One region of the Streptomyces sp. NBC_00005 genome, then DNA from elsewhere that is predicted to be linked to it. Evidence: riboswitches for the same ligand, from Rfam matches in the RefSeq annotation. Region 1 holds a riboswitch; each other region holds the start of a gene.
What was found. Region 1 has a riboswitch for thiamine pyrophosphate ahead of thiC (phosphomethylpyrimidine synthase ThiC). Riboswitches for the same ligand answer to the same signal wherever they lie in the genome.
Positions count from the first base shown of each region.

Region 1 (10,151 bases):
GATCGGTGTGCCCGTGTACTACGCCGTGTACCGCGACGGCGAGATCGAGATCATGTGCGTCTCCGACACCCCGGGCAATCCGGCGGTCGAGGAGTGGGCCGACTTCCGCGAGACCGCGCACGCGCATGCGATCGGTCAGTGCCTGCTCTCCCAGCTCGACGACGACGCCCGCCGCGACCATCTCGACCGCTACCCCGTGCAGTCGATCACCCCGTACACCGTGCGTGACAACCACACCCTGCTCCGGCGGCTCGAGCGGATGCGGCGGATGGAGCCGGTGACGGAGCGGCAGGAGTACGCGCTGGGGACGGTCTGCGCGGCGATTCCGATCACAGTGGGTACGACGGCCGCGACGATGGCCATCTCTCTGCCTGCTCATCAGGCCGAGCGTCTGGCGTCCGCGGCCCAGCAGCTGCAGAGCGAAATCGGGCGACTGCTGGGGTCACTCGCGCTCTCTATCAGTATCTGAAAACTCACTCCTTGTGATCTGCCGTGTACTTTCAGCAAGATGCCACCAGTGTCAGGGGATCATTCCCAGCCAGTCGGCTTCACACGACGGGGTAGGCGATGCGCGAGTCCGTACAGGCAGAGGTCATGATGAGCTTTCTCGTGTCCGAGGAGCTTTCCTTCCGCATCCCGGTGGAGCTGCGTTACGAGACGTGTGATCCCTATGCGGTACGGCTGACCTTCCACCTGCCCGGTGACACACCGGTGACCTGGGCGTTCGGTCGCGAGCTGCTCATCGACGGGGTGGGACGGCCGTGCGGCGAGGGCGATGTGCGCGTGGCGCCCGCCGAACCGGACTCGTTGGCCGAGGTCCTGATCCGGCTTCAGGTCGGCCGCGACCAGGCGCTGTTCCGTTCGTCGACGGCGCCGCTCATCGCCTTCCTCGACCGCACCGACAAGCTGGTGCCGCTCGGCCAGGAGTGCTCCCGCGGCGACTTCGACGCCCACCTCGACGAGGCGCTGGACCGCATCCTGGCGGAGGAGCAGAGCGCGGGCTGAAGCGGGCGGCCGGGAGCGGCGGAACGCTTCTGCGTGGGGCGTGGAGGGTGCGGTGACGCCTCCCGACGGGCAGGCGGGGACAGGACCCTGAGACTGCCCGGAGGTTCTGTTCGCTCGTGCCGGAGGAGCCGCTCGCCTCAACGCTTGCGGCGGCGCCCCCGGCCCGTGCGCGCCGGAGCAGGTGCTGCGCCCACCGTCGCTGTCGCCATCGCCGGTTCCGGTCCCGGACGGTCGGCCGCGACCACCAGCGCCGCGAGCAGCGTCGTGACCGGTACCGAGGCGACCAGGCCGATCGAGCCCACCAGCGTGCGCACGATCTCCTCCGCCACCAGCTCGCTGTTGGCGACCGTCCCCACACCGCTCTGCGCGATGGAGAAGAGCAACAGCAAGGGCAGCGCGGCGCCCGCGTAGGCGAGGACGAGCGTGTTGACGACGGACGCGATGTGGTCGCGGCCGATGCGGATGCCCGCCCGGTACAGCCCCCGCCAGCCCATCGACGGATTGGCCTCGTGCAGCTCCCAGACCGCCGACGTCTGGGTGACCGTCACGTCGTCGAGGACACCGAGCGAACCGATGATGACGCCCGCGAGCAGCAGACCGCTCATGTCGATCGACGGGTACAGGCCGTGGATCAGGCCGGTGTTGTCGTCCGTGTTGCCGGTCAGTGCGGCCCAGCCGATGAACTCGGAGCCGAGCAGCCCGATCAGCACGAGCGACAGCAGTGTGCCCAGCACCGCCACGGACGTACGGGCCGACAGGCCGTGGCACATGTAGAGGGCGATCAGCATGATGGCACTCGACCCGATCACCGCCACGAGCAGCGGGTTCGAGCCCTGCAGGATCGCGGGCAGGATGAAGAAGGTCAGCACCATGAAACTGACGGCCAGAGCGACCAGCGCCATGAGGCCGCGCAGCCGGCCCACCACCACGACGGCGAGCGCGAAGATGCCGGCCAGCAGCGCCATCGGCAACCTGCGGTTCACATCGGCGACCGAGTACTGCAGGTCCTTGGGCGCCGAGGGCTCGTAGGCGGCCACGACCTTCTCACCCTCGTGCAACTGCCGCGACTGGTCCGGCTGCACGATCTCCGTGAACGTACGGCCCTTGTCCTTGCCCGTGTCGACGCGGATCGTCGCCTTCTTGCAGGTGCCCTTCGCCTGCTGCTCGGCGGAGGAGCCCTCGGATGTGGAGGTGTCGCCCGTCGGGGTCTCGCCCGAGGCGTTCACCGACTTGCAGCTCACGCTCACGACCTTGGTGACCGTCGCCTGCTGGGTCTGCCGGTCGAATCCCACGCCGGTGCGCTGGTGCGGCGGGGCACCACCGGGCCACAGCACCACGAGCCCGACCACCACGGCCGCGGTGAATGGGATGAGGATCGCCGCGATGACCTTGCGCAGGTGCTTGGAGACAGGGGCTGCCGGACCGTGGCTGTGCGAGTGACCGTGCCCGCCACCGGAACCGGGGTCGTGCCCATGTCCGCCACCGGCTCCAGGCCCGTGATCATGTCCGCCGTCGGCCCCCGGCGCATGGTTGTGCCCGGCACGGGGCCCAGGGCCGTTGCCGTTTCCGGAGCCGTGCCCGTAGGGCGGCTCCGGGGGTGGGTACGGGGGCTGATGTGTCGTGGTCACCGCCCGATCATCGCAAGAACGACAGGGGCCCTCTGTTCAGCGCGCCCGAATTGACGCTAGCGTGGAGGCACCTTTGCACACGCGGGAGCTCGGAGCACCGGGCTGAGAGGGCGCTGACCTCCGTCCCAGCGATGTTTCACGTGGAACATCACCGAAGTCGAGTGATGTTCCACACGAAACGTCGACAGACGGAAATCGCTGCGTCGACCGCCGAACCTGTTACCGGGTAATGCCGGCGTAGGGAGTAGGTCTCATGACCAACAAGGACGCACGCACGCCTGCCTCCAGCCAGGACGAACCGCCCCTTCGGGGCGAAACGTCGCAGGAGGCCGGGAAGTCCATCGGCTGGCACAAGGCGTACGTCGAGGGCTCGCGCCCCGATCTGCGGGTGCCGGTCCGCCAGGTGCACCTCACCAACGGGCAGTCGGTCACGCTGTACGACACCTCGGGCCCGTACACCGATCCGCTCACCGACACCGACGTCCGCCGGGGCCTCGCCCCGCTGCGCGAGAACTGGATCATCGCCCGCGGCGACACCGAGGAGTACGCGGGCCGTCCCGCCCGTCCCGAGGACGACGGGATCAAGCACACCTCTCCGCGAGGCGGTCTGCGCAACCTCGACGCGGTCTTCCCGGGGCGGCCGCGTCTGCCGCGTCGCAGCCGTGACGGCAAGGCGGTCACACAGCTCGCGTACGCCCGCCGCGGGGAGATCACACCGGAGATGGAGTACGTGGCCATCCGGGAGAACGTGTCGCCCGAGGTCGTTCGCGAGGAGATTGCGGCGGGCCGCGCGGTACTGCCGGCCAACGTCAACCACCCCGAGATCGAGCCGATGATCATCGGCAAGCGGTTCCTGGTGAAGGTCAACGCCAACATCGGCAACTCCGCGGTGACGTCCTCCATCGAGGAGGAGGTCGAGAAGATGACCTGGGCGACCCGCTGGGGCGCCGACACGGTCATGGACCTGTCCACCGGTCGCAACATCCACACCACGCGTGAATGGGTGCTGCGCAACTCCCCCGTTCCCATCGGCACGGTGCCGCTCTATCAGGCTCTGGAGAAGGTGGACGGCCGCGCCGAGGAGCTGACCTGGGAGATCTACAAGGACACCGTCATCGAACAGGCCGAGCAGGGCGTGGACTACATGACGGTCCATGCGGGCGTCCGCCTGCCGTACGTCCCGCTCACCGCGAACCGCAAGACCGGCATCGTCTCGCGCGGCGGCTCGATCATGGCCGCGTGGTGCCTCGCGCACCACAAGGAGTCGTTCCTGTACGAGAACTTCGAGGAACTCTGCGAGATCCTCGCGGCCTACGACGTCACCTACTCGCTGGGCGACGGTCTGCGGCCGGGCTCGATCGCGGACGCCAACGACGAGGCCCAGTTCGCGGAGTTGCGCACGCTCGGGGAACTCAACCGGATCGCGAAGCGTTTCAACGTACAGACCATGATCGAGGGCCCGGGACACGTCCCGATGCACAAGATCAAGGAGAACATCGACCTTCAGCAGGAGATCTGCGATGAAGCTCCGTTCTATACGCTCGGCCCGCTGACGACGGACGTCGCGCCGGCGTACGACCACATCACCTCCGGCATCGGTGCCGCGATGATCGCCTGGTGGGGCACGGCCATGCTCTGCTACGTCACGCCCAAGGAACACCTGGGCCTGCCCAACCGAGACGACGTCAAGACCGGCGTCATCACCTACAAGATCGCCGCCCACGCAGCCGACCTCGCCAAGGGGCATCCCGGTGCGCAGGACTGGGACGACGCCCTGTCCGACGCCCGCTTCGAGTTCCGGTGGGAGGACCAGTTCAACCTCGCCCTGGACCCGGACACGGCACGGGAGTTCCACGACGAGACCCTCCCGGCGGAGCCGGCCAAGACCGCCCACTTCTGCTCGATGTGCGGTCCGAAGTTCTGCTCGATGAAGATCTCCCACGACATCCGCCGTGAGCACGGCGGAAGCAGGGCGGAGATCGAGGAGGGCATGGCCGAGAAGTCGAAGGAGTTCGCGGCGGCCGGCAACAGGGTGTATCTGCCGATCGCGGATTGACCCACGCCGGTGCGAGTGGCTCTCTCGACGTAGAAGACGGTCCCGCTCTTCGGCGTGCGTTGCCGTAGGGCGGAGCCGTCCGGGCGGGTCGGTGTTCGGCTTGCGCTCCCCCGGCGGACCTTGGCGGGCCCTTCTGATGCGGAGGGCGCAAGCCGACGGTCACTCCGGCTGGTGGTCCGGGCCTCCGAAGTCCGGGCTGGTGTAGTCCGGGCTGCTGAAGCTCGGGCGTGAGCCGGGGGCCGGACCGTCTCCCGGGCTGCTGAAGCCCGGGCGGCCGTAGCCGAGATGTGGCATGCGGCTGGTCGGCGTCGACGGTGTCGTGCTGTGCAGTGCCGCGGCGGTGCCTGGGTCGGCGAGTGCCTCTCGAAGGAACGGCATGACGCCGCGCTCCAGGAGTGCTTCGCGCCAGTCTTCCCGGGCCTGGGCCACTTCCCTGCTCAGTTCGGCGTACGGTCCGCTCTCGAGCGAGGGCCTGTTGCGCAGGGCGGTCAGCAGCAGCCCGACACCGGCCACGAGGATCGCGGCCGCGGTCATGGCGCCGAACACCCATCCGGCGGTCAGCATGGTCTGGGCGAACGCCGGTTCGGGGTTGAGCATCTTGAGGATGTAGCCCACCAGCAGGAAGATCATCGCGGCGGTTCCGGCGAGGACAGGGGCGAGGACCGCGACGACGGCGACGGCGCCCGCGCCGGCCGGCTCGGCGGCCTCGCCGAGGGTGGTGGCGAGCCCCAACGCGCCCACGCCCGGCTCCGCTGAGCCGGATTCGCGGGTGGACGGTGGGGTGGACGACGCCGGCTGGCGCAGTTCCTCGCGAACCTTCACGTAGTGCTGGTACTCGGCCGCCGCGGCCACCGTGATGATCGCGGTGGCGTTCAGCGCCATGGTGCGCAGCTGTTCGGGATTGAGCCGCTGTCCGACAGCGGCCAGTTCCGGGCGGTTTGGGGCGGAGCGCAGCGCCTCATCGAGGACCCGCTCGTACTCCTGGCGGTCCTCGCTCAGCAGGTGCTGCGGAACGCTGTTCATGTGCATCCCCCGATGCTCCGTAGGGCTTGGGGCTCGCATGCCAACGAGCCGTCGGGCAGAAACGGAGGGGAGCCTGCTACGGATAAGCCGATGGTAGAGCGGTGACGGCACACGGTGACAGGGGGTTTCCATAAATTGGGCCCTGGCCTGCGCCGTTTATCGCGATTCCTCCGTGGGGGCGCCTGCCCTGTGAACGTTCAGATATCCAGGGGAAGTTGCTGGACCAGCAGCTTTCCGGCCATGGTCACTCCGCCGTCCATCGCGATGGCCAGGCCTTCTGCGTAGACGTGCGGTCCTTCGACCACGGGCCCCGCGCTGTCCTCGCCCTCCTCGGAGCCGACCTCGCCCAGCAGGTACGGAATAGGGCTGTGACCGTGAACAATCCGCGTGCCGCCGTACGTATCCAGCAGGGAGCGTACGGCGTCTGCACCGCCCTCGTCGCGGAAGGAGAACCGCTTGGTGAACTTGCGGAAAAGATCCCAGCACTCGTCGGCGTCGTTGCGCGTGAGCGTTTCGCGGACGGTGTCGTTGACCGCCTCGATCGAGTCGCCGTAGTCGAGGTAGGCGGTGGTGTCGGAGTGGACCAGCAGAAAGCCGTCGACCGCCTCGACGGCGTCGAGGCGCGCCATCCACTGGAGGTGGTGGTCCTGGAGGCGGTCCATGTCGGTCTTCTGGCCGCCGTTGAGCAGCCAGGCCGCCTGGAAGGTGGCAGTGCCCGCACCGGAGTTGACGGGGGTGTCGCCGAACCGCTTGGCGCCCAGCAGCAGCAGCTCGTGGTTGCCCATGAGCGCCTTGCAGTAGCCACCGGAGGCGGCCGCCTCCGCGGACAGGCGCATCACGAGGTCGATGACGCCGATGCCGTCCGGGCCACGGTCGGTGAAGTCACCGAGGAACCACAGCCGGGAGGTGCCCGCGCACCAGTTCCCCGCGGCGTCGACGAGGCCCTGCTCCTGGAGGGCGGCCATCAACTCGTCCAGATAGCCGTGCACATCACCGACGACGTACAGCGGGCCCGCGCCGTCCGTCTCCTGCGGGTCCGCGAGGGACGTGGGGTCGATGGTCACCTGAAGCGTGTCACCGCGGTTGATGACCGGCAGGTCGCGCCGCGTCGGCGTGTACCCCTCCGAGTGGTCGGCCGGCTCCTCGACGGGTCTGGCGACGTCGCCGGGGTGCGTGCTGTGGCCGTACGGACCGGTCTCGTGGACATATGCCGGTACCCGGAAGTCGCGCAACGTCGCTGTCCGCTCCACCTCGGGTCCCTGACCGGCCCCCTGAGTCATCAGACCCCTCCACCATCGCGCCGCATCTGCACCGCGTCGGACTGCCTGGTCGCAGCGGCCCGCGGTGTCGTGGGCCCATCATAGGAATGCCGATCGCGCCATGTGATGACCCAGGGGTGGTGAATCGGAGTAAGAGTCCAGTTCACCGCGGCTTTCGCCCCGATTGGGCAGGGCTTCGCCCGCATGCTGACGGCCGCTGTTCTACTTCTCCTCGGGCGACCGCGGCGCGCTGACCGTCGTGCGCGGCGGACGTCGCTGTGACGAGGTGCGCACGATCAGCTCCGTCGGTATCACCTGCTCGACCGGTTGGTCCGATTCGACCCCCTCGATCGCGTCGATGAGGAGCTGCACCACAGCCGTGCCGATGCGACGCGGCTTCAGCGACAGTGTGGTGATCGGCGGCTCGGTGTTGGCGTACACGGTGGATTCGCTGCAGCAGACCAGAAGCAGGTCGTCCGGTACGCGCAGGCCGTATCGGCGGGCTGCGGCGAGCAGGTCGGTGCCGTTCGGGTCGAACAGGCCGTAGACGGCGTCGGGTCGGTCGGGCCGGGCCAGCAGCCGGTCGGCGGCGACGGCGCCCGCGCACGGGTCGTGCGCGGGATAGGACTCGTACACCGGGTCCTGGCCGACGCGTTCGCACCAGCGCAGGTACGCCGTGGTCGACAGGTGGGTGTACGTGTCGGTCGTCGTCCCCGTCAGCAGGCCGATGCGGCGGGCGCCGGCGTCGGCCAGATGGTCGAGGATGCCGAGTACGGCGGCCTCGTGGTCGTTGTCGACCCACGCGGTGACCGGGAGCGAGCCGGCCGGGCGGCCGTCGGAGACGACCGGCAGTCCCTGCCGGACCAGTTCGCTGACGACCGGGTCCTGGTCTGAGGGGTCGATGACGACCGTGCCGTCCAGCGCGACGTTCGACCACACGTCGTGGCGCGAGGTCGCGGGCAGGATGACAAGGGCGTAACCGCGGGCGAGCGCGGCGGAGGTGGCGGCGCGCGCCATCTCGGCGAAGTACGCGAACTCGGTGAAGGTGAAAGGTTCATCCCCGTACGTCGTCACGGTCAGGCCGATGAGGCCCGACTTGCCGGTACGGAGGGTTCGGGCCGCTGCCGACGGGCGATAGCCCAGCCGGTCGGCGACCTCACGGACATGGCGTCGGGTGGCGTCCGGGAGCCGGCCCTTCCCGTTGAGGGCGTCGGAGACGGTCGTGATGGAGACTCCGGCGGCGGCGGCCACGTCTCTGATGCCCGCCCTGCCCGGCCGACTGCCTCGACGTGAGGTTTCCGCGCGGCTCACCTGGTGCTTCCCTGCTGCTGTCATGGCGAGCCGATAGTAGGGCTCATGCGGTGGGGTAGGGCGGACGCATATGCACGCGTTGACAGGCACGTTTCTGCAAGGTCATTTACCGTCAACTACCTTTGAAACAAAGTCAGTTGAACGATGCAATGGCACTACGTGACTTGTCGGCGCGCATGGGCCTGCCAAGTCCCCGATGTTTCGAAGAGGTCTCAACTCACCTGCACGGGTGATGCGCGCCAGGGCGCGAGCCACCGGCGCATAGATATATGTGATCGCGCCCCCCCGTTTCGTCTGCCTACGGGTGGTGATGCCCCTGATGCGGATGTGACGGACGAGGTCGGTACCCAGCTGTACGCAGCGGCGTCGAATCCTCATAAGGTGAGCAGTATTGGAAGCCGGTGGTGGTCATGAGGAGGACTGCGGTGAGCGAGACGAGCCCCAAGCTGCGCGCCGAGCTGGAGGGTATCCCCACCTACAAGCCGGGCAAGCCTGCCGCGGCCGGCGGTCCGGTGGCCTACAAGCTGTCCTCCAACGAGAACCCCTATCCGCCGCTGCCCGGCGTGATGGAGACGGTGACGGCCGCGGTCTCGTCCTTCAACCGCTACCCGGACATGGCCTGCACGGGACTGATGAACGAGCTGTCCGACCGCTTCGGCGTCCCGCTCACTCATCTGGCCACCGGGACCGGTTCGGTGGGCGTGGCCCAGCAGTTGATCCAGGCCACCAGCGGTCCCGGCGACGAGGTCATCTACGCCTGGCGGTCCTTCGAGGCGTACCCGATCATCACGCAGATCAGCGGTGCGACCTCGGTGAAGGTGTCCTTGACCCCGGGCGATGTGCACGACTTGGACGCGATGGCGGACGCGATCACCGACCGGACGCGCCTCGTCTTCGTCTGCAACCCCAACAACCCGACCGGCACGGTCGTACGGCGGGCCGAGCTGGAACGGTTCCTCGACCGGGTGCCGAGCGATGTGCTGGTGGTGCTGGACGAGGCGTACCGCGAGTTCATCCGCGACGCCGAGGTGCCGGACGGCGTGGAGCTGTACCGCGAGCGGTCGAATGTCTGCGTGCTGCGCACGTTCTCCAAGGCCTACGGTCTCGCGGGCCTGCGCGTCGGCTTCGCGATCGCCCATGAGCCGGTGGCGGCGGCGCTGCGCAAGACGGCGGTGCCGTTCGGCGTGAGCCAGCTCGCGCAGGAGGCGGCCATCGCGTCGCTCAAGGCCGAGGACGAACTGCTGGGCCGGGTCGGCTCGCTGGTCTGCGAGCGCAACCGCGTCGTCGACGGGCTGCGCGCCCAGGGCTGGACGGTGCCCGAGACCCAGGCCAACTTCGTGTGGCTGCGGCTGGGGGAGAGCACGGTGGCGTTCGCGGCGGCGTGCGAGCAGCACGGCGTGGTGGTCCGGCCGTTCCCGGGCGAGGGTGTGCGGGTGACGATCGGGGAGACCGAGGCGAACGATATCTTCCTGAAGGTGGCGGAAGGGTTCCGCAAGGAGCTCTGAAGGCTCTTCAAGAGCCTCTGCCGGTCCTAAGTGGTCTCAAGAGGCTCTATTCGTCCACGGGTTCCACGCGCACAGGGTCGCCGTCCCGGACCGTGGCGAGGAGCCGGGGGTCGCCGTCGAAGCGGCCCAGGAGGTTGCAGGGGCTCGCGAGGCGGCACTCGGCGCCTCGCGAGATCGGTGTGGGGCCGTAGGGGAGTGCGAGGGCGTCGCCATCGGTCCAGAAAGCCACCGTGCCCGGGTCCACGACCTGTTGGGCGGTTGTTTCACGTGGAACAGAGACACCCGTGTCGAAGTAGACCTCCTCGCCCCAGGTGCAGGCGGTGGAGGCGAGCGGCAGGGCCTTGCCGAGGGCCTGAGCGGTCGG
Region 1 is NZ_CP108316.1:5,548,169-5,558,319, forward strand. It holds gene OG303_RS25470 (IclR family transcriptional regulator) at 1-469, shown strand, start outside; gene OG303_RS25475 (SsgA family sporulation/cell division regulator) at 568-1,005, shown strand; gene OG303_RS25480 (YibE/F family protein) at 1,143-2,633, opposite strand; TPP riboswitch at 2,705-2,894, shown strand; gene thiC (phosphomethylpyrimidine synthase ThiC) at 2,887-4,689, shown strand; gene OG303_RS25490 (hypothetical protein) at 4,849-5,718, opposite strand; gene OG303_RS25495 (metallophosphoesterase) at 5,910-6,992, opposite strand; gene OG303_RS25500 (LacI family DNA-binding transcriptional regulator) at 7,194-8,306, opposite strand; gene hisC (histidinol-phosphate transaminase) at 8,708-9,787, shown strand; gene OG303_RS25510 (cyclophilin-like fold protein) at 9,834-10,151, opposite strand, start outside.

Region 2 (10,151 bases), 2.2 Mb from region 1:
GTGCTGCTGGCCCTGCGCGGGCCGCGGGAGGCAGGTGCGGTGCATCGCACGGTCGTGCACGCACCCGACCGCACGGCCGAGTTGGACTCTCTGGCTTCCCGACCGGCCGAGCCCGTGCGGCCCACGGTGACCGTGCTGCGGCCGGACGACCCGGCTCTGCGACCGGACGAGGAGCACGAGTCCGTGGTCCTGTCCGCGGTGGTGCCGACGGAGACGGACCGGCATCTGCCCGAGAGGAGCGAACGCCTCGCCGACCTGCTGGTCACCGCCGCCGAGGCCGCGATACCGGGCCTGCGGGAGCGGGTTCTGTGGCGGGAGGTGCGGACGCCGGACCAGGGCGAGGAGGAGACGGGCGCCGGCTTCGGTGGCGTGTCCGCTCCCTCACTGGCCGCTGGGGAAGGGCGTTTCCTGCACCCGGCGAACACCACCCGGTTCCCGGGGTTGTACCGGGTGGGCGGCTGGTCGCACCCCGGCGGGGGCCTGCCCCATGCCGGCATGTCGGGCGCGCTGGTGGCCGGACTGATCGTGGAGGGGCCGGAGTTCAGGGGCTCTCAGTGAGCGCCCCGCGCTGAAGGGTCCTCAGAAGCGGTACTGCTCGTCGTACCCGTTCCCCTGCGGCTGCCCCTGGCCGTTGCCGTTGTCCTGGTAGGGGTAGGGCTGCTCCGGCGGGAGTTCGCCGCCGTAGGCCTCGTCGGTGCGCTGCTGCGGGACCCACACCCCGCCGGACGGGGTCTCGCCGCCGTAGGTGCCGGTGGCGTACTGGTCCTGGCCGTAGCCCTGCTGGGTGTACTGACCGTAGTTGGCGTCGTAGCCGCCGCCATAGGTCTGGGTGCCGATGTACGGGTCGGAGTAGGCGGCGTACTGCTGCTGACCGGTGGTGTCGTAGCCGTACTGCTGCTGGTCGTACCCGGAGTAGTCGTAGGCGTAGGCCTGGTCGGCGCCCTGGGCTGCCGTTGCGTACTGGTCCTGTGCGGCTTGGCCCGCGTTCGCGTACGACGGGTCGCTCGCGGCCGCGTACGCGTTGTCGCTGTATATGCCGTACGAACCGGTGTCGTCGGGCAGAGGCTGCGGCTCGTACACCGCGGTGGACTCGGCGGCCGTGGGCTCGACGGATCGGGCGGGCGCGAAGACGTCGTCGCGGTCGTACTCGTCGTCGTAGGACGCGTTCGCGCGGTTGTAGGCGCCCTGGTCGCCGTATCCGCTCTCGCCCGGCTCGAGGTCGGAGACCTCCAGAGTCGGGTCCTGGTGGTCCGGCTCGCCGCGGCGGCGCTTGCTGATACCGCCGACGCCCGACCGGCTGACCGCCCAGCCGGAGGCGAAGCCGCGGCGGAACGACAGCGTGACGTAGGTCTGGCCGACCGCGAACGCGGCCGCGCCCAGACCGATGACGATCACGGAGGGGATCAGTACCCCGAGCACGACGCCGAGGAAGCCGGCGAAGGCCAGCAGACGCCAGCGCAGGCGCGCCTTGTACTGCAGCAGCACCTCACCTAGCAGCCACAACGCCACGATTCCGAACGCGATGTAGAGGACCGTCCAGCCCATGTACGCCCCTCTCCCAGTCGCCGCTACGCAGTGTGTCGTATACCCGTGCGGCCGGTCTAGGCCTGCGGCGGGTGGTGCAGGCCCAGGTTCTCGTAGATTTCCAGCGTCGCCGTGGAGTTGTTGAGCGTGATGAAGTGCAGTCCGGGCACTCCTTCGGCCAGCAACCTCGCGCAGAACTCCGTGGCGAATTCAATGCCAATGGAGCGTACAGCGGCCGGATCGTCTTTTGCTGTGAGGATTCGCTCTTTCAGGACGGAGGGGATCGCCGCGTTGCTGAGCTGCGGCAACCGCTCCAGCATCTTCACGCTGGTCACCGGCATGACCTCGGGGATGACGGGGGTCTCACAGCCGGCCGCGGCGACTCGGTCACGCAGCCGCAGATAGGACTCCGGCTGGAAGAACATCTGCGTGATCGCGTAGTCGGCGCCGGCCCGGCACTTGTCGACGAAGTGGGTGACGTCCGTGTCCCAGCTGTCGGAGCGCGGGTGCATCTCCGGGAAGGCCGCGACGCCTACGCAGAAGTCGCCCGATTCCTTGATGAGTCGGACGAGTTCGGCGGCGTAGGTCAGTCCCGTCGGGTGCGGCACCCAGTCGCCCATGGGGTCGCCGGGCGGATCGCCGCGCACGGCGAGCATGTTGCGGATCCCTGCGTCCGCGTACTGGCCGATGATGTTGCGCAGCTCGGCGAGGGAGTGGTTGACCGCGGTGAGGTGGGCGACCGGGGTCAGGGTGGTGTCGGCGGCGATCTGCTCGGTCGCCTTCACCGTGCCCGCGCGCGTGGAGCCGCCCGCGCCGTACGTCACGGAGACGAAGCTGGGGGCCACGGCCTCGACCCTGCGCAGCGCGTTCCAGAGGTTCCGCTCGCCCTTCTCCGTCTTGGGGGCCCAGAACTCGAACGAGTACGTCGTCTTGCCGGACGCGAGCATGTCGCGCACGGTGCGTGCGTGGTCAGTCCTGGTGGATGCGGTTCCGAGGGCCATACCCGCAGGTTAGCCAGGGGGCGGCAGTCCCCCAACCGGATGCGGGACATTTGCCGGATTTGTCGATTAGTTGTCCACCCATCGGACACCCCCGTCGGACGACGAGACCGGGCCCGGACTCCGCTAGGCGCTCCGCAGTCGCTTCGCGAACTCCGTCGCCGCCTCGCCCGGGTCGTCCGCCTCCGTGATCGCGCGGACGACCACCACCCGGCGGGCTCCGGCCTCGAGCACCTCGTCGAGGTTGCCCAGGTCGATGCCGCCGATGGCGAACCAGGGGCGGTCGGTGGCGAGGGCGGTGGTGTACCGGACCAGGTCGAGGCCGGGGGCGTGGCGGCCGGGCTTGGTGGGGGTCGGCCAGCACGGGCCGGTGCAGAAGTAGTCGACGCCCTCCTGGACGGCGGCCGCGGCCACCTCCGACTCGGCGTGCGTGGAGCGGCCCATGAGGACGTCGTCCCCGAGGATCGCGCGGGCCGCGGGCACCGGGAGGTCGCCCTGCCCGAGGTGGAGTACGTCGGCGCCGGCGGCGTGCGCGACGTCGGCTCGGTCGTTGACGGCGAGGAGCTTGCCGTGGCGGGCGCAGGCGTCGGCGAAGACCTTCAGGTGCTCCAGCTCCTCGGCGGCCTCCATGCCCTTGTCGCGCAGCTGCACTATGTCGACACCGCTCGCCAGGACCGCGTCCAGGAACTCGGGCAGATCGCCCTGTCGTCTGCGGGCGTCCGTGCAGAGGTAGACGCGGGCGTCGGCGAGCCGGGCTCGTGCGGTGGCGGCGGTGTCGGGCATGCGGATGTTCCCCCCGTGGTCGGTGGCGTACGGGCTGCGGCCCGCAGTGAACCACGGCCGTGGCCTGTGCGGACCCCGGCCCGTACGCCGGACGGTGTTCGGTTCAGCCGGGTCGGATCAGACGGCGAGCGCCTGGGCCCGGCGCTTCACCTCCGTGCCGCGATTCTCGCTGAGGGCCTGTGCGGGGGTACCGGGCAGGCTCTCGTCGGGGGTGAAGAGCCACTCGAGCATCTCTTCGTCGGAGAAGCCGTCGTCCCGCAGGAGCGTCAGGGTCCCGGACAGGCCCTTGACGACCTTCTGCTCGGCCCCGTCGATGAAGGCGGCGGGGACGTGCAGCGCGCGGTTCTCACCACGGCGTACGGCAATGAGCTGGCCCTCCTTGACCAGCTGCCGCACACGCGTCACCTCGACATCGAGCATCTCTGCGATGTCGGGGAGGGTGAGCCAGGCGGGGACGAGAGCATCGATCTTTGCGTCAATCTCGGTCACGGAATCAAGCCTGCCATCCCGCACTGACAGTCGGAAGCCAGGACCGCCCGACCTGCGGCTTTTCATTACGCCATGCCGCCTGTGGACGCCGTGGCCGCCTTCGGACGCCCGGATCTACGCCGTGGCCCCCTTCAAAGGCCTCGTCGGATCCGCCAGCAGCTCCGGGTCCATCGGCGTGCCCGCCTCGATCAGCCGCCTGCCCTGCGCCAGGTCCCTCGGCCTGCCCACCGCCAGCAGTCCGACCAGGCGGCCGTCGCGCAGCCAGCAGACGGACCAGGAGGGGCCCGACGGGTCGCCGCGCCACAGGGTCGTGTCGGCGGAGGCGTGGTGGCCGGCGTACTGGACGAAACGGCCGAACTGCTCGGACCAGAAGTACGGGACCGGGTCGTAGACGGCCAGGGGCTCGCCGGTGGCCTCGCCGATGATGTTGGTGGCCACCGTGCGCGGACCCTGGAGGGCGTTGTCCCAGTGGTGGACGAGCAGGCGCTCGCCATACCGTCCCGAGGGGAAGGAGGCGCAGTCGCCGACGGCGTAGACGTCGGGTGCCGAGGTGCGCAGGTGGGCGTCGGCCACGACCTCGCGGTGCGCGCCGAGCTCGATGCCGGCGCCGGTCAGCCAGGCCGTGGCGGGGCGCGCGCCGATCCCGACCACGACGGCGCCCGCGGGCAGCCGCGAGCCGTCGTCGAGGACGACCTCGCCCGGCTCGATGCGCTCCACGCGTGCGTGCGTACGCAGCGCGGCACCGGAGTCGGCGTACCAGGCGGCCATCGGCGCGGCCACCTCGGCGGGCAGTGCGCCCGCGAGCGGCCGGTCCGCTGCCTCGACGACCGTCACCGCGCAGCCCGCCTCGCGCGCCGCCGTGGCGAACTCCGCGCCGATCCAGCCCGCGCCGACGACCACGATGTCGTGCTGCCGGGCGAGCACGGGCCGCAGCCGCTCGGCGTCGTCCAGGGTGCGCAGCAGATGCACGCCGGGCACGCCCTCCGCGCCGGGCAGCCGGATCGGCTCGGCTCCGGTGGCGAGGACCAGGACGTCGTAGGGGACGGGCCCGGCCTCGGTGTCCAGCTCGTGCTCGCCGGGGCGCACGCCCAGCACCTCGCGCCCCAGCTGCAGTTCGATGCCGAGCGCCTCGAAGTCGACGTCGAAGGCGGAGCCCTCTGACTTGCCGAGCAGGACCGCCTTGGACAGCGGCGGCCGGTCGTACGGCTGGTGGGGCTCGGCGCCGATCAGCGTCACGGTGCCGGTGAAACCCTGCTCCCGCAGGGCGACCGCGGTCTGCACGCCGGCCATGCCTGCGCCCACGACGACCACGCGCCGCGGCTGCGACGTGCCCGATTCCCGCGTCTGCTCGCTCACCTGATCACCATAGACAACTGACAGATTGTCAGTCAGGACTCGTGCGCCGTGACATGCTGCACAACGGCCTGTTCAGACGTCGGCGACCTGTTCCACCACACTGGTCCCGCTGCCGGGCTGCGACTCCCACTCCCACGTCTCCTCGAGCCGCACCCGCCCGTCGGGCAACTCCGTCACCGTCGACACGCAGTGCCCCGAGGACGTCGTCCCGTCGTGCTTGAGCTGGACGTACCGGAAGTCCAGCCGGTCACCGGCCCGAGTACCCACCAGATGGCCGCGTACTACATCGCCGCCCGCGTACTCGGCCCAGATCTCGCCGTCCTTCTCGTGGTACGTGAACCGGGTGCGCGTACCCACCTGACCTGGGGCCTGGTCGGCGAGGGGCGCGAGGACGAGGCCGTCCAGCGAGCGGGGCATGGCGGGAGGCTCCCTTACAGAGGCGCGGAGCGGCGGGCTAGGGTGGCCAACGTACAAGCACTCGCGGGAGCCCGGACGCACCGGGCTGAGAGGGAGGCTGGCGGCCTCCGACCGTACGAACCTGATCCGGGTCATGCCGGCGAAGGGAGGGGTTGGACGCCCATGTCGTCACGTACGTCAGACGTCCTCGTCATCGGGGGCGGAATCATCGGCCTGGTCACGGCTTGGCGGGCCGCGCAGCGCGGGTTGGCCACGGCCGTCGTGGACCCGGAGCCGGGCGGCGGGGCCGCCCAGGTGGCCGCCGGGATGCTGGCCGCGGTCACGGAGCTGCACTACGGCGAGCAGACGCTGCTCGGCCTGAACCTCGCCTCGGCCCGCCGCTATCCGGACTTCGCGGCCGAGCTCACCGACCTCACCGGTCACGACCTCGGCTACCGCCAGTGCGGCACACTCGCCGTCGCCCTGGACGCCGACGACCGCGCCCATCTGCGCGAACTGCACGCCCTGCAGCGGCAGTCGGGCCTGGAGTCCGAGTGGCTGTCCGGGCGCGACTGCCGGCGCCTGGAGCCGATGCTCGCGCCGGGCGTGCGCGGCGGGCTCCGGGTGGACGGCGACCACCAGATCGACCCGCGGCGGCTGGCACGCGCGCTGGTGGCCGCGTGCGAGCGGGCCGGGGTGGTCTTCCACCGGGTGTGGGCCGAGCGCCTGCGCGTCGTACGGGACCGGGCCGCCGGCGTCACGACCGCGGACGGCACCGAGCTGAGCGCCGCCCAGGTCGTGCTGGCCGCCGGCAGCCTCAGCGGGCGGCTCGCGGGCGTGCCGGACGAGGTACTGCCGCCCGTGCGGCCGGTGAAGGGGCAGGTGCTGCGGCTGACCGTGCCGAAGCGCTACGCGCCGTTCCTGAGCCGCACCGTGCGCGCCGTCGTCCGCGGCAGCCAGGTCTACCTGGTGCCGCGGGAGAACGGCGAGCTGGTGATCGGCGCGACCAGCGAGGAGCTGGGCTGGGACACGACGGTGACCGCGGGCGGGGTGTACGAGCTGCTGCGCGACGCGCACGAGCTGGTCCCCGGGATCACGGAACTGCCGCTGACGGAGACGCGCGCGGGGCTGCGTCCCGGCTCCCCCGACAACGCGCCGCTGCTCGGCCCCACGGAACTCCCCGGACTCCTGCTGGCCACCGGCCACTACCGCAACGGCGTGCTGCTCACGCCGGTCACCGGCGACGCGCTGGCGCAGGTCCTGGCCACCGGTGAACTCCCGGACGAGGCGCGCCCGTTCACCCCCAGGCGTTTCGCTCTCCTGGAGCAGCCCGCATGAACATCTCCGTCAACGGAGAGTCACGGGAGTTCGCTCCCGGAACGGCTCTCGACACCGTCGTGCGCACGCTGACCCCGGCCCCTGCCGGAGTCGCCGCCGCCCTGAACGAAACCGTCGTCCCGCGCGCGCAGTGGCCGTCGACCTCCCTCTCCGAGGGGGACCGCGTCGAGGTCCTCACCGCCGTCCAAGGAGGCTGACCCATGGCCGACGACCCCTTTGTCATCGGCGGTACGTCCTTCACGTCCCGCCTGATCATGGGCACCGGCGGTGCCCCCAGCCTGGAGGTGCTGGAGCGGGCGCTGGTGGCGTCCGGCACGGAGCTGACGACGGTCGCGATGCGGCGCGTGAACCCCTCGGTGCACGGCTCGGTGCTGTCCGTCCTGGACAAGCTCGGCATCCAGGTGCTGCCGAACACAGCGGGCTGCTTCACCGCCGGGGAGGCCGTCCTCACCGCCCGCCTCGCGCGCGAGGCGCTCGGCACCGAACTGATCAAACTTGAGGTCATCGCCGACGAGCGCACCCTGCTGCCCGACCCGATCGAGCTGCTGGACGCTGCCGAGACCCTGGTCGACGACGGCTTCACTGTGCTGCCGTACACGAACGACGATCCCGTTCTCGCCCGGAAGCTGGAGGACGTCGGCTGTGCGGCGATCATGCCGCTCGGTTCGCCGATCGGCTCCGGGCTCGGGATCCGCAACCCGCACAACTTCCAGCTGATCACCGAGCACGCGCGTGTGCCGGTGATCCTGGACGCGGGCGCCGGTACGGCGTCGGACGCGGCGCTCGCGATGGAGCTGGGATGCGCGGGTGTGATGCTGGCCTCGGCCGTGACGCGGGCGCAGGAGCCGCAGCTGATGGCCGAGGCCATGAAGCACGCGGTGGAGGCGGGGCGGCTGGCGCGGCTCGCGGGGCGGATTCCGCGGCGGCATTTCGCGGCGGCGTCCTCTCCGGCGGAGGGGCTGGCGCGACTGGATCCGGAGCGGCCCGCGTTCTGAACGGGCGTTCGATACTGGCCGGAATTCGGTGCGATGTCCGTCACAGCTCGGCTGCAGTCCCGCCCCGATCCGGCGTGATCCGGCAGCCCTGTCAGTCACGGCTCGTACACTCACCTGCGTGGATACGACCCTTCAGGACCCTCTGGTCGGGCAGGTGCTCGACGGGCGCTATCACGTGGAAGCGCGGATCGCGGTCGGCGGGATGGCCACGGTCTACCGGGCCCTGGACACCCGCCTCGACCGGGTGCTCGCGCTCAAGGTGATGCACCCCTCGCTCGCGGCCGACGGCACCTTCGTCGAGCGCTTCATCCGGGAGGCGAAGTCGGTCGCCCGGCTGGCGCACCCGAACGTGGTGCAGGTCTTCGACCAGGGCACCGACGGGTCGTACGTGTATCTCGCCATGGAGTACGTCGCCGGGTGCACCCTGCGCGACGTGCTGCGCGAGCGCGGGGCGCTGCAGCCGCGCGCCGCCCTGGACATCCTGGAGCCGGTGCTCGCCGCGCTCGGTGCCGCGCACCGTGCCGGGTTCGTGCACCGGGACATGAAGCCGGAGAACGTGCTGATAGGAGACGACGGCCGGGTCAAGGTCGCCGACTTCGGGCTCGTCCGGTCCGTGGACACGGTCACCAACACGACCGGCACCGTCCTCGGCACGGTCTCGTACCTCGCACCGGAGCAGATCGAGCACGGCACCGCCGACCCCCGGGTCGACGTGTACGCGTGCGGTGTCGTCCTGTACGAGATGCTCACCGGCAGCCGGCCGCACGAAGGGGACTCCCCGGCCACCGTCCTGTACAAGCACATCCACGAGGACGTCCCGCCGCCGTCGGCCGCCGTCCCGGGGCTGGCGTACGAGCTGGACGAGCTGGTCGCGGTGGCCACGGCCCGCAACCCCGGCCGGCGCCCCCAGGACGCGGTCGCGCTGCTCGCGCACACGCGCGACGTGCGCGCCGGGCTCGGCGTGGAGCAGCTGGACGCCATGCCACCGCAGGCGCTCGCCGCGGACCACCGGAACATCTCCGAGGACCGTACGAGCGTGATCCCGCGCGCGCTGACCGTGCAGCGCCCGTTGCCGGTGAACGAGGACGAGGGCCGGCAGGACCTGCACCACACGAGCGTGCTGGAGACTCCCCCTCCCCTGGCCCCGCGCCGCCGCGGCGCGCGCAGTCGGCGCGGTCCGCTCGCGATCGTCGTCGCCGTGCTGCTGATCCTCGGGGTCGGCACGGGCGTCTGGTACATCAACTCCGGCCAGTTCACCAAGGTCCCGCTGGTACTGGCGAAGACCCAGGCACAGGCCCGGAAGCAGCTGAGCGAGGCCGGACTGGACCTGGGGAAGGTCCGGCACGCCTACAGCGACACGGTGCAGCGGGGCACGGTCATCAGCTCGGACCCCGCTCCCGGCACCCGCATCCGCGACAACGCGTCGGTGGCGCTCACGGTCTCCGACGGCCCGGAGACCGTTCAGGTGCCCGACCTCGAGGGTCGGCCGCTGGCCGAGGCGAGGGCCCAGCTGAAGAAGGGCGGGCTCGAACCGGGCATGGTCACCCGCGAGTTCAGCGACGACGTCCCCAAGGGCTCCGTGATCTCCACGGACCCGGAGTCGGGCACGAAGCGGCACGCGGGTGCGGCGATCGCCCTGGTCGTCAGCAAGGGCAGCCCGGTCGACGTCCCGGACGTCACCGGTGAGGACCTGACGGACGCGAAGGCCGACCTGGAGGACGCCGGCCTGACGGTGAAGGTCGCCTCCGAGCGGGTCAACTCGGAGTACGACAAGGGCCAGGTCGCCGCGCAGACACCCGAGGGCGACAGCCAGGCCGCCGAGGGCGACACGGTGACGCTGACGCTGTCCAAGGGCCCCGAGATGATCGAGGTCCCGGACGTCACCGGCGACAGCGTCGACGACGCGAAGAAGGCACTGGAGGACGCCGGCTTCAAGGTCGACGAGGACCGCGGCCTGCTCGGCCTGTTCGGCGACACCGTCAAGGGCCAGTCCGTGAAGGGCGGGGAGACGGCGCCGAAGGGGTCGACGATCACGATCAAGATCCGGTGACAACCCCGTCTTCGATCACCGACAAGATCGCTTGACGCTCCGTTGGCCGCAAGGCCAACTGACCCTTGAACGCACGCTGTTGACCCCCTGCAAATCCCCAGGACAGGGCCGCTACTATGGCGGCTCGCAAGGCGGTCGGGGCCCTGCGGACGACACGGGGGGAGAGGTGCCTTGGGGGTGCAACCGGTCGCGGAATCGGCCTCCATCGGCGACTGGCAGGTG
Region 2 is NZ_CP108316.1:7,792,435-7,802,585, reverse strand. It holds gene OG303_RS35765 (phytoene desaturase family protein) at 1-558, shown strand, start outside; gene OG303_RS35760 (hypothetical protein) at 580-1,545, opposite strand; gene metF (methylenetetrahydrofolate reductase [NAD(P)H]) at 1,602-2,525, opposite strand; gene thiE (thiamine phosphate synthase) at 2,649-3,305, opposite strand; gene OG303_RS35745 (Rv2175c family DNA-binding protein) at 3,423-3,794, opposite strand; gene OG303_RS35740 (NAD(P)/FAD-dependent oxidoreductase) at 3,909-5,150, opposite strand; gene OG303_RS35735 (hypothetical protein) at 5,223-5,567, opposite strand; TPP riboswitch at 5,621-5,733, shown strand; gene thiO (glycine oxidase ThiO) at 5,730-6,884, shown strand; gene thiS (sulfur carrier protein ThiS) at 6,881-7,081, shown strand; gene OG303_RS35720 (thiazole synthase) at 7,085-7,879, shown strand; gene pknB (Stk1 family PASTA domain-containing Ser/Thr kinase) at 7,998-9,929, shown strand; gene OG303_RS35710 (hypothetical protein) at 10,107-10,151, shown strand, end outside.
Region 2: it holds a riboswitch for thiamine pyrophosphate, as region 1 does, so the genes downstream of both, thiO (glycine oxidase ThiO) here and thiC (phosphomethylpyrimidine synthase ThiC) in region 1, are expected to answer to the same signal.

Region 3 (10,151 bases), 2.0 Mb from region 1:
CGCCCTCGACGAACTGCTGCGCGGGGCACGGGTGGTGGGCGTCATGGGCGGCCACGCGATGGCGCGCGGCACCCGGGCGTACGCCGGTTCCGCACGGCTCGGCCGGGAGCTGACACACGCCGGGTTCACCGTGGCGACCGGCGGCGGCCCGGGCGCGATGGAGGCGGCGAACCTGGGCGCGTACGCGGCGCCGTACGACGAGGCCGTGCTGGACGAGGCCTGCGAACTCCTGGCGAAGGTACCGTCGTTCTCGCCCTCGATCACCGAATGGGCCCGGGCCGCCTTCGAGGTGCGCACCCGCTGGCCGAAGGGCAACCACTCCCTCGGCATCCCCACCTGGTTCTACGGCCACGAACCGCCGAACCCCTTCGCGTCGCACATCGCCAAGTACTTCGCCAACGCCACCCGCGAGGACGGCCTGCTGGCCCGCTCCAACGCGGGCGTGGTCTTCCTGCCGGGCGCCGCCGGCACCGTTCAGGAGATTTTCGACAACGCGACGCCCAACTACTACGAGTCGCGCGGCGAACCGACGCCCATGGTCCTCGTCGACCGGGAGCACTGGACCGAGCGGCTGCCCACGTGGCCCCTCTTGCGGGCCCTCGCCCGGGAACGGTCGATGGAGTCCCGTATCGCCCTCGTTGACCGGATCGAGGAGGCTCCGGAGGCCTTGAAACGTCTCGCTGATTAATAAGAGAGCAAAGCCAACAACCTAGATCCGCATACGCATTGACACTCCTTATCGAACGCTTATAAACCTGTGAGTCTCCTGGGGAAAGTGAGGCTTCGCCTCCACAGACGCTCCACTTCCCCCGTAAGCCCCCCGCAGTTGCGCATCCCGTGAAGGGCAAACGTGTCCATAACCCGCCGTACCGCACGTCGTTCCGTGCAGATCCTGGGCGTTGCCGCCGCCTCCTCCGCGCTCGCGCTGAGCGCCGCGGGCAGCGCACTCGCCTGCAACATCAGTGAGTTCTCCGCCGAAGCCAAGTGCGACGGCGCCAAGGGCGTCATCAACGTCACCGACGTCGACGCCTCCGGCACCTCGGCCGTCATCACCGTGTTCCTCGAGAACAACGGCGCCGACGTGCAGCAGATCGGCAAGCCGACCGAGGTCAAGGGCTCGCGCGAAGGCGTCACCGTCACCTTCGCCGAGGACTGGAAGCCGAACGCCGAGTACCGCATCCACGTCAAGGCGGGCAACCGCGTCGACGAGGACATCAAGCCGAACCTGACGACCCCGTCCGAGGGCTGCTCCAAGGACGAGTCGACCCCGCCGGCGACCCCGTCGCCGTCTGAGTCCGCCTCGACCCCGGCCGAGGAGAGCCCGACCCCGACTCCGTCGGCCTCGGACAGCACCACCGCTCCGGCCGGCACCTCGAGCAACGCGCCGTCCCCGGCGGCCGGTGACTCGAACCTTGCCGAGACCGGTGCGAACTCCAACACCGGCCTGATCGCCGGTATCGCGGGCGCGCTCGTCGTGGTCGGCGGCGGCGCCGTCTTCTTCGGCATGCGCCGTCGCGGGGCGAACAGCGGCAACTGACGCCTCACTTCGCAGCAACACCGTGGCCCGTCCCCTCGTGAGGGGACGGGCCACGGTCGTTCATCCGAACGTCGCCCGCTCCAGCCAGAACTCCAGCAGCTCCCGCTCGCCGACGATCTCCAACTCCGGGCTGTTCAGGGGCAGTCGGCGGAAGAAGGCGAGGAGCACGGAGGTGAGCGGGCCGCGCAGGGCGACGGTCGCCCGCTCGTGGCCGCGGCGCCAGGCGACGCCGTCCTCGAGGAGTTCGACGATCCACTCGGCGTTCAACTCGGGCGCGGTGTCGGTGGCGTGGAGATGGATGGCGCGGCCGGGGCCGTGGAATTCATTCGCCGCCCGGTGCGGGACGTTGCGCTGGATGTACTCCACGATCTCCAGCCACTCGTCGAGCGCGTCGGCGGCGACGTCCGGCGCGACATCGTAGGGCAGACCGGCGGTGAGGGTGGCGTCGGCGCGGTGGACGGTGATCTCGTGGGTCATCCGACGCGCCCAGAAGCCCGAACTGGGCGTCCCGGCCCACCCCCACACCTTCGCGTCCGGCCCGGCCTCCCGGAGCGTCCCGACGACCATCTCGCCGGTCTCGCCGAGCCAGGCGTCCAGCGCGGCGGCGTCGCCGCGGGCCTCGGGACCGTCGTGCATCGGCACCCGCTCGTCCGGAACGTGCTCCTGGGCCCGCGTCCGCACCAGCAGCTCCACCCAGCGCAGGGCGCCACCCATGTGCCGTACGAGCTGTTCCAGGGACCAGTCGGGGCAGGTCGGCACGGTCGCGGACAGGTCGGTACCGGATGTCACCACGGCTCTCAACCCGGCCACCTGGTGGGCGATTTGGTCGCAGTAGCGGTCGTGCGCGAGCAGTGTCATGCCCGCACCCTATGAAGGGACCGGTCAGCCGACCACGACGATTTCCGCCACGTCGAACTCCACCCCCACCGCGTCCCCGACCTCCGGCGCCTCCCGCAGCGCCACCGCCGCCTCGAGCCGCGGCGCGTCCTCCGGCTGCAGCTGTACGGCGACATGGGTGCCCTTGAAGGTGCGCGCGGCCACGGTGCAGCGCAGTCCCTCGTCGGCGGGGACCAGGCGCACCCCGGCGGGCCGTACGAGCAGGGTGCGCGTCCCCTGCGGGGCGTCCTCGGGCACCGGCAGCTTGCCCCAGGGCGTGTCCGCGGCCTGGCCGGCCACCGTGCCCTCGACCACGTTGTCGAACCCGAGGAACCGGGCCACGAACTCGTCCGCCGGCCGCTGCCACACCTCAAGTGGCGTACCGGACTGGGCGATCCGCCCGTCCCGCATCACCACGACCCGGTCGGCGAGCGCGAAGGCCTCGCCCTGGTCGTGCGTCACGGCGAGCACCGTGGTGCCCAACCGGCCGAAGAGTTCGCGGAGTTCGACGACCAGCCGCTCCCGCAGCGAGCGGTCGAGCTGCCCGAGCGGTTCGTCGAGCATCAGCAGCCGCGGCCGGGGCGCGAGCGCGCGGGCCAGCGCGACGCGCTGCTGCTCACCGCCGGAGAGCGAGGCCACGGCGCGCCCGGCCGCCCCCGGCAGACCGACGAGGTCCAGCAACTCCCGTACCCGCCCCTGCTGTTGGAGCCGTGTGGCGCCGTGCATCCGCAGCCCGAAGGCGACGTTCCCGCCCACGTCCCGCTGCGGGAAGAGCTGATGGTCCTGGAACATCAGGCCCACCCCGCGCTTGTGCGCGGGCACACCCGCCTGGTCCCGACCGTCGAGCAACACCTGCCCGCCGGACAGGGGTTGGAGCCCGGCAACCGCCCGCAGCAGCGTCGACTTGCCACTGCCGCTCGGCCCGAGCACGCACACGATCTCGTGCTCGGCGACATCGAGGCCGACGGCGTCGAGCACGGCGCGCCCGCCGAACCGCACGGTCGCGTCCTCAAGGCTCAGCAGCCTGCTCCGCATCAGAACTCCCCGGTCCGGTCGGTACGGAGCCGCTCCAGCACCAGCAGCGCCACCGCGCACACCACCATCAGAATCGTCGAAAGGGCCATCGCCTGGCCGTAGTTGAGCTCGCCCGGCCGGCCGAGGAGCCGCGCCACGGCGACCGGCAGCGTCGGGTTGTCGGGCCGCGCGATGAACACCGTCGCCCCGAACTCCCCCAGCGACACCGCGAATGCGAAGCCGGCCGCGACCAGCAACGCCCGCCGCACCATGGGCAGATCGACCTCCCGCCACACCCGCCACGGCGACGCCCCGAGCACGGCCGCGGCCTCCCGCAACCGCGCGTCCACGGCCCGCAGCACGGGCAGCATGGTCCGTACGACGAAGGGGACGCCCACCAGCGCCTGCGCGAGCGGCACCAGGATCCACGAACTGCGCAGGTCGAGCGGCGGCTCGTCCAGCGCGATCAGGAACCCGAAGCCGACGGTCACGGCGGAGACGCCCAGCGGCAGCATCAGCAGCGCGTCGAAGCCGCGGACCAGCCGGCCCGCGTCCCGGCGGGTGAGGGCCGCGGCGGCGAGACCGCCGACCAGCACGGCGATGGCGGTGGCGACGAGGGCGTACTGCAGCGAGTTGCCGATCGCCTCGATCGGCGGGACGAGGAAGGTCCCGCCGTCCTCGCTGGTCAACGCACGGTAGTAGCCGAAGTCGGGGGCGCCGAGCGACCGTTGCACCAGCACGGCCAGCGGCAGGACGAGCAGGACGGCGATCATGGCCAGGACCCCGGCCAGCAGCGCCCACTGCCCGGCCCCGCGCGGCCGCCGGGCCGTGACGTTCGCGTCCACCAGCCGCAGGGCCGTCTCCCGCCGCCGTACCGTCCACGCGTGCACGGCGAGGATCACGCCCACCGCCACGAACTGGACGATCGTGAGCACCGCGGCCGTGGAGAGGTCGAAGATCTCGGACGTCTGCCGGTAGATCTCCACTTCGAGCGTGGAGAAGGTGGGACCGCCGAGGATCTGCACCACGCCGAAGGAGGTGAAGGTGAAGAGGAAGACCATGAGAGCGGCCGCGGCGACGGCGGGCGCGAGGGCGGGCAGCGTCACCCTCCGCCAGGCCTGGAGCGACGACGCGCCGAGCATCCGCGCCGCCTCCTCCTGACGCGGATCGAGCTGCCCCCACAGCCCGCCGACGGTCCGTACGACGACGGCGTAGTTGAAGAAGACGTGCGCGAGCAGGATGGCCCAGACGGTGGTGTCCAGCCGCACGCCCCACAGCTCGTCGAGCAGTCCCCCGCGCCCGACGAGCGCCAGGAACGCCGTACCGACGACGACCGTCGGCAGGACGAACGGGACGGTGACGACGGCCCGCAGCACCTGCTTGCCCGGGAAGTCGAGGCGCGCGAAGACGTACGCGCCCGGCAGGGCGATCAGCAGCGTGAGCGCGGTGGACGCGAGCGCCTGCCAGGTGGTGAACCACAGGACGTGCCGGATGTCGGACTGCGTGACGACGTCCACGATCCGGCCGAACCGCCAGGCCCCGTCGACCTTGAGCCCGCGCGCCACGATCGCGGCGACGGGCCAGGCGAAGAACACCGCGAAGAACGCGACGGGCACGGCCATGAGCCCGAGCCGCGCCGCGCTCCCCGCCCGGTCCTTGTGGACGGCCGCGTCGGTTACTTCAGTACGAGCGAGGTCCACGACTTGACCCACTGGTCACGGTTGGCGGCGATCTTGGTCGGGGCCATGATCTCGGGGTCCTTCGCGGCGGGCCCGTACTCGGTGAACTCCTTGGGCACCGTCGCCCCCTCGATGACCGGGTAGACGAACATGTTCAGCGGCATGTCCTCCTGGAACTCCTTGCCGACCAGGAAGTCGATGAAGGCCTTGCCACCCTTGCTGTTCTTGGCGTTGCTGAGCAGTCCGGCGTACTCGATCTGCCGGAAGCAGGTCCCGTACGACACCCCGGTCGGCGCGGTCTTCGGCTTCGGGTCGGCGTAGATGACCTCGGCGGGCGGCGAGGAGGCGTACGAGACGACGAGCGGCCGGTCGGCCTTGGCCTTCTTGCCGCCGGCGGACCCGGAGAACTCCTCGTTGTACGCCTGCTCCCAGCCGTCGACGACCTTGACCCCGTTCGCCTTGAGCTTCTTCCAGTAGCCCTGCCATCCGTCGTTGCCGTACTTGGCGGCGGTGCCGAGCAGGAAGCCGAGGCCGGGCGAGGAGGTGGAGGCGTTCTCGGTGACGAGGAGGTTCTTGTACGCGGGCTTGATCAGGTCGTCGAAGGAGGCCGGCGGGGCCAGCTTGTGCTTGCTGAAGTAGGCCTTGTCGTAGTTGACGCAGATGTCGCCGGAGTCGATCGGCGTGACCCGGTGCTTGGTCTGGTCGACCCGGTACTGGGCCTTGATGCCGGCGGCGCCCTTGGCCTCGTACGACTGGAAGAGACCGTTGTCGAGCGCCCGCGAGAGCAGGGTGTTGTCGACGCCGAAGAAGACGTCGCCCTGCGGGTTGTCCTTGGTGAGGATGGCCTTGTTGACGGCCTGCCCGGCGTCGCCGTCCTTGAGGACGTGGACCTTGTAGCCGGACTGCTTCTCGAAGTCGGCGAGGACGCTCTTCGAGACGGCCCACGAGTCGTGACTGACGAGCGTGACGGTCTTGGAGTTCCCGGAGCCCTCGCTGCCGGACGACGACCCGCACGCGGACAGCGTGATCAGGCCGAGGCCGACCGCGGCGGCCACGAACGCCTTGGTGTGCATGTTGGTGTGCACTGAATTTCCTCCTGGCTGACCAGGAAGAGACGCGGCCCTGCCCGGGACCGCCGGAGGATTCCACCGGCTCCCGGGCAGGGCGCAACAGCTCGAGTGAAGACCGAACTTCCTACCCAGAATGACCTGGGCAAGGTTCAGAGGGTCTGCGGCCCGATTGCCGCACTCTCAGCGCTGTGGCGCTCCCCTGTCGGAATATGAAGATGTACGTACGGGCTCAGATTACCGCTCGGTGGCCGCGAGCTGACCGCAGGCCCCGTCGATCTCCTGACCACGGGTGTCCCGAACCGTCACCGGCACACCGTGCGCGGCGATGGCCTCGACGAACGCCTTCTCGTCCTCGGGCCGGGACGCCGTCCACTTCGACCCGGGCGTCGGGTTCAGCGGGATGAGGTTGACGTGCACGGGCTTGCCCTTGAGCAGCCGCCCGAGCCGGTCACCGCGCCAGGCCTGGTCGTTGATGTCGCGAATGAGGGCGTACTCGATGGACAGCCGGCGTCCGCTCTTCTCGACGTACTCGAACCCGGCGTCGAGAACCTCGCGCACCTTCCACCGCGTGTTCACGGGGACGAGGGTGTCACGCAGCTCGTCGTCGGGAGCGTGCAGCGAGATGGCGAGCCGGCACTTGAAGCCCTCGTCGGCGAACCGGTGGATCGCCGGGACGAGCCCGACGGTCGACACGGTGATGCCGCGCTGCGACAGCCCGAGCCCGTCCGGGGCAGGGTCGGTGAGCGCCCGAACAGCTCCGACGACCCGCTTGTAGTTGGCGAGCGGCTCACCCATCCCCATGAAGACGATGTTGGACAGCCGCGCCGGCCCGCCGGGCACCTCCCCGTCCCGCAGAGCCCGCATCCCGTCCACGATCTGATGCACGATCTCGGCGGTCGACAGATTCCGGTCGAGCCCCGCCTGCCCGGTCGCACAGAACGGGCAGTTCATCCCGCACCCCGCCTGCGAGCTGATGCACATGGTCACCCGGTCCGGGTAGCGCATCAGCACGGACTCGACGAGCGTGCCGTCGAAGAGCCGCCACAAGGTCTTCCTCGTCGTCCCCTGGTCGGTCGACAGATGCCGTACGACGGTCATCAGCTCGGGCAGCAGCGCGTCCTGCAACTTGCCGCGCGAACCGGCCGGGATGTCGGTCCACTCCGCCGGGTCGTGCGCGTACCGCGCGAAGTAGTGCTGCGAGAGCTGCTTGGCACGAAACGGCTTCTCGCCGATCTCGGCCACCGCTTCCTTGCGCTCGGCAGGGGTGAGATCGGCAAGGTGCCGCGGCGGCTTCTTGGCTCCGCGGGGGGCAACGAAAGTGAGTTCTCCGGGCTTAGGCATAGCCGTACCAGTGTCGCAGATCAAATGGTGTGACCAGGGGCGCGAGCCGTGCGTTGTGGTCGTTGACGGTCGTCTCTGGTCGTCGTGGGCCCTCCTCGGACGGCCCAGTGACGGCCCGAAGGCTCGCACCCTGCGGCTACGTCGATGCAGGTGGCTGGCCTAGCTCAGGTCCAGCACCACAAGTTGCTCACCATTGAGAGGATAGATCGCGACCTGCCCGTGCGGATCAAGCCGGAGCGGCGCACCGGCACCCAGAGCTTCGAACCCAAGTCGGCCGTACCAGCGAGCGAGGGCCGGTTTGTCGATGTCTACCTGGGCGTACAGGACGCCGTAGTCAGCGGCGCCGTACTCATCGACGAAAGCCCTCACCAGCGCCTCACCGATCCTGTCGCCCCGCCGCTGGGGAGCAACGGCGACGGCCTTGAGTTTCGCGATAGAGCGAGCTACGCCGGCCACCACCGGCCGTGGGGCCTCCGCCGCCTGTAACCGGCGCAAGAGACTGCCAGGCGGCAAGGCGAGGAGCGCACCGACGAGCTGAGCATCCTCTTCCGCTTCGGCGACTAGCGCCCGGCGTAGACCCGCTCCAGACGTGCCATAGGTACCCGCATCAATGTGCTGTGCCGCATAGTCGAGATCGTCATAGTCGGTGTCAATCGCCGAAAGCAGATCCAACACTCGCTGTCCCTCACCACGGCGCGCCTGCCTGATCGCAACCCCTTCGACCTCGCAGACGTACGCAGATCCCGACGCTTGCGCTTCAAGAGTGCTGCCCCGTCTACGGCGCGGCTTGTTCTTCTTAACCCTCCCCATGTGCAGCCACGGTAGGGCCTTCCACAACCCGACACCAGAGCGCCCAAGCCTGACGCATTAGGGGCCTCCAGACGACTGGCCACTGAACACATTTAGTTCGATTCGCTTGTTCGAGTGTCATGTCATGACCTTAAATGTACGATCTCTGATTCTGGCCATCAGATTCGAGGGGTGGGGACCCATGGTCGATGCAACAGGTGACTCGAAAAGCAAAGCAAGGCGCTCCACTCTGTACCGACTCATCGATACGGAGTCCACTGGCGCCGGACTTCGAGAAGCGCTCGCCGATTACTACGCGAGCCATGAGGACTTCACCGTCGAATCGACTGAAATCGATGGAGTTCCCGCCATAGCGATTTGGGGAATCGTAGGCAAGAAGGACCGGACAGACTGGAGTACCGCCTTCAAATCCCTTACAGGAAAAGATGCGAAAATATCAAACCGCGCCGCAGCCGGGGCCATCATGATAGGAGTATCCGGAGGGCCATATGCCCTAACCTTCGGCATGGGGCACCTACTCATCGACCCGTCTCGAATAGATCCCGGATTTGGACTTTCGTTCTCAATTCGATCCATTGAGCCGAAGCTTATTCGACAGGTGACACGCAACATTCTTGACAGTCGAGCGAGAGTGGACCGTAGCACCGTACCTGGAGGACAGTCGATTCGAGGGTTCGGGATCGAGTCCTATGGAGAAATCGTCAGTCGACTCGCGGGTACCCTCGAAAAAGCGTCAATGACTTTCAATAGGGAAAAACCAAAGAAGGTCGGCATAGCCGCCGCCGACTCTCTAAAAATACCACTGGGCGTAAAGCCTGCGGACCTCATCGGAGACCTACACGAGATAACGAGAATCACCCAAACTTCTTCACCCGTTCCCGAGTTGGGATTTATTGACCAGATTCGATCGCTCAAATCGAGCAATAAGCAGGTCAGCAAACTCGAAACCAAACTGTCGCAAGCGCTGAGCTCCGCAGACCGAGGACCCTTGGCTTTGACCCTCCCCGCAGAGTGCGAAGAGCATGAACATGCGACGAATTCGTATCGCATCAAGATTGCCTCGGAGCGCTTCGAGGTTCTCGAAGAGCTGAACATCGCAGATGTTTTGGAACGTGTTGAATCCCTTCCTCTTGGTGAGCGGATGGACGCCCTGCGATCTGGCTACATTCAGATGTGCTCTGACGCTGATGGTCGAGACAAGGTCAGTAGACAAATCAAGGCACACAAGTGGCTAGCGTTTGAGGCAGGACTAGACGCCGGACACTACTTTTATCACCAAGGGCGCTGGTTCGAGGTGGGGGACAACTATCTCGACTTCCTTCAGAGTCGACTGGATGAGGTGTTTGCCCGCCCAGCATCAATTCGGCTACCTAAGTGGGACAGCCGCTGGGCAGAGGAAGAGGACTATAATCGGGAGGCCGCAAAAGCCATCCCCGGTGGCGCCGTCTGCCTCGACCGGAAGAAGATCCACACGAAACAACACCCCTACGGAATCGAGGCCTGCGACATAATCGGACCGAACAATGAATTGATACACGTCAAGAGAGCTTCCAGCTCCGCCCCACTAAGTCATCTATTTGCCCAAGGGTGGACATCTATTGAAGCACTTAGAGCTGACCGAGAAGCAAGAGTCAAACTTCTAGCTCGCATCAGGCAGCGGAGCAACACTCACGCTTTCGATCCAAGCGTGAAGCCGAAAAAGCTAATCTACGGCATTGCCATCAAGGATGACGCAACGGTCTCCAGGGGAAACCTGTTCACCTTTTCCCAGGTGGCACTCATGAGAGCCATTAACGCGCTGGAAAACGCTGATGTCGATGTGGA
Region 3 is NZ_CP108316.1:3,501,420-3,511,570, forward strand. It holds gene OG303_RS15955 (LOG family protein) at 1-688, shown strand, start outside; gene OG303_RS15960 (LAETG motif-containing sortase-dependent surface protein) at 851-1,537, shown strand; gene OG303_RS15965 (maleylpyruvate isomerase family mycothiol-dependent enzyme) at 1,598-2,395, opposite strand; gene OG303_RS15970 (ABC transporter ATP-binding protein) at 2,420-3,448, opposite strand; gene OG303_RS15975 (ABC transporter permease) at 3,448-5,049, opposite strand; gene OG303_RS15980 (thiamine ABC transporter substrate binding subunit) at 5,103-6,179, opposite strand; TPP riboswitch at 6,280-6,387, opposite strand; gene rlmN (23S rRNA (adenine(2503)-C(2))-methyltransferase RlmN) at 6,411-7,517, opposite strand; gene OG303_RS15990 (GNAT family N-acetyltransferase) at 7,677-8,192, opposite strand; gene OG303_RS15995 (DUF6119 family protein) at 8,509-10,151, shown strand, end outside.
Region 3: it holds a riboswitch for thiamine pyrophosphate, as region 1 does, so the genes downstream of both, OG303_RS15980 (thiamine ABC transporter substrate binding subunit) here and thiC (phosphomethylpyrimidine synthase ThiC) in region 1, are expected to answer to the same signal.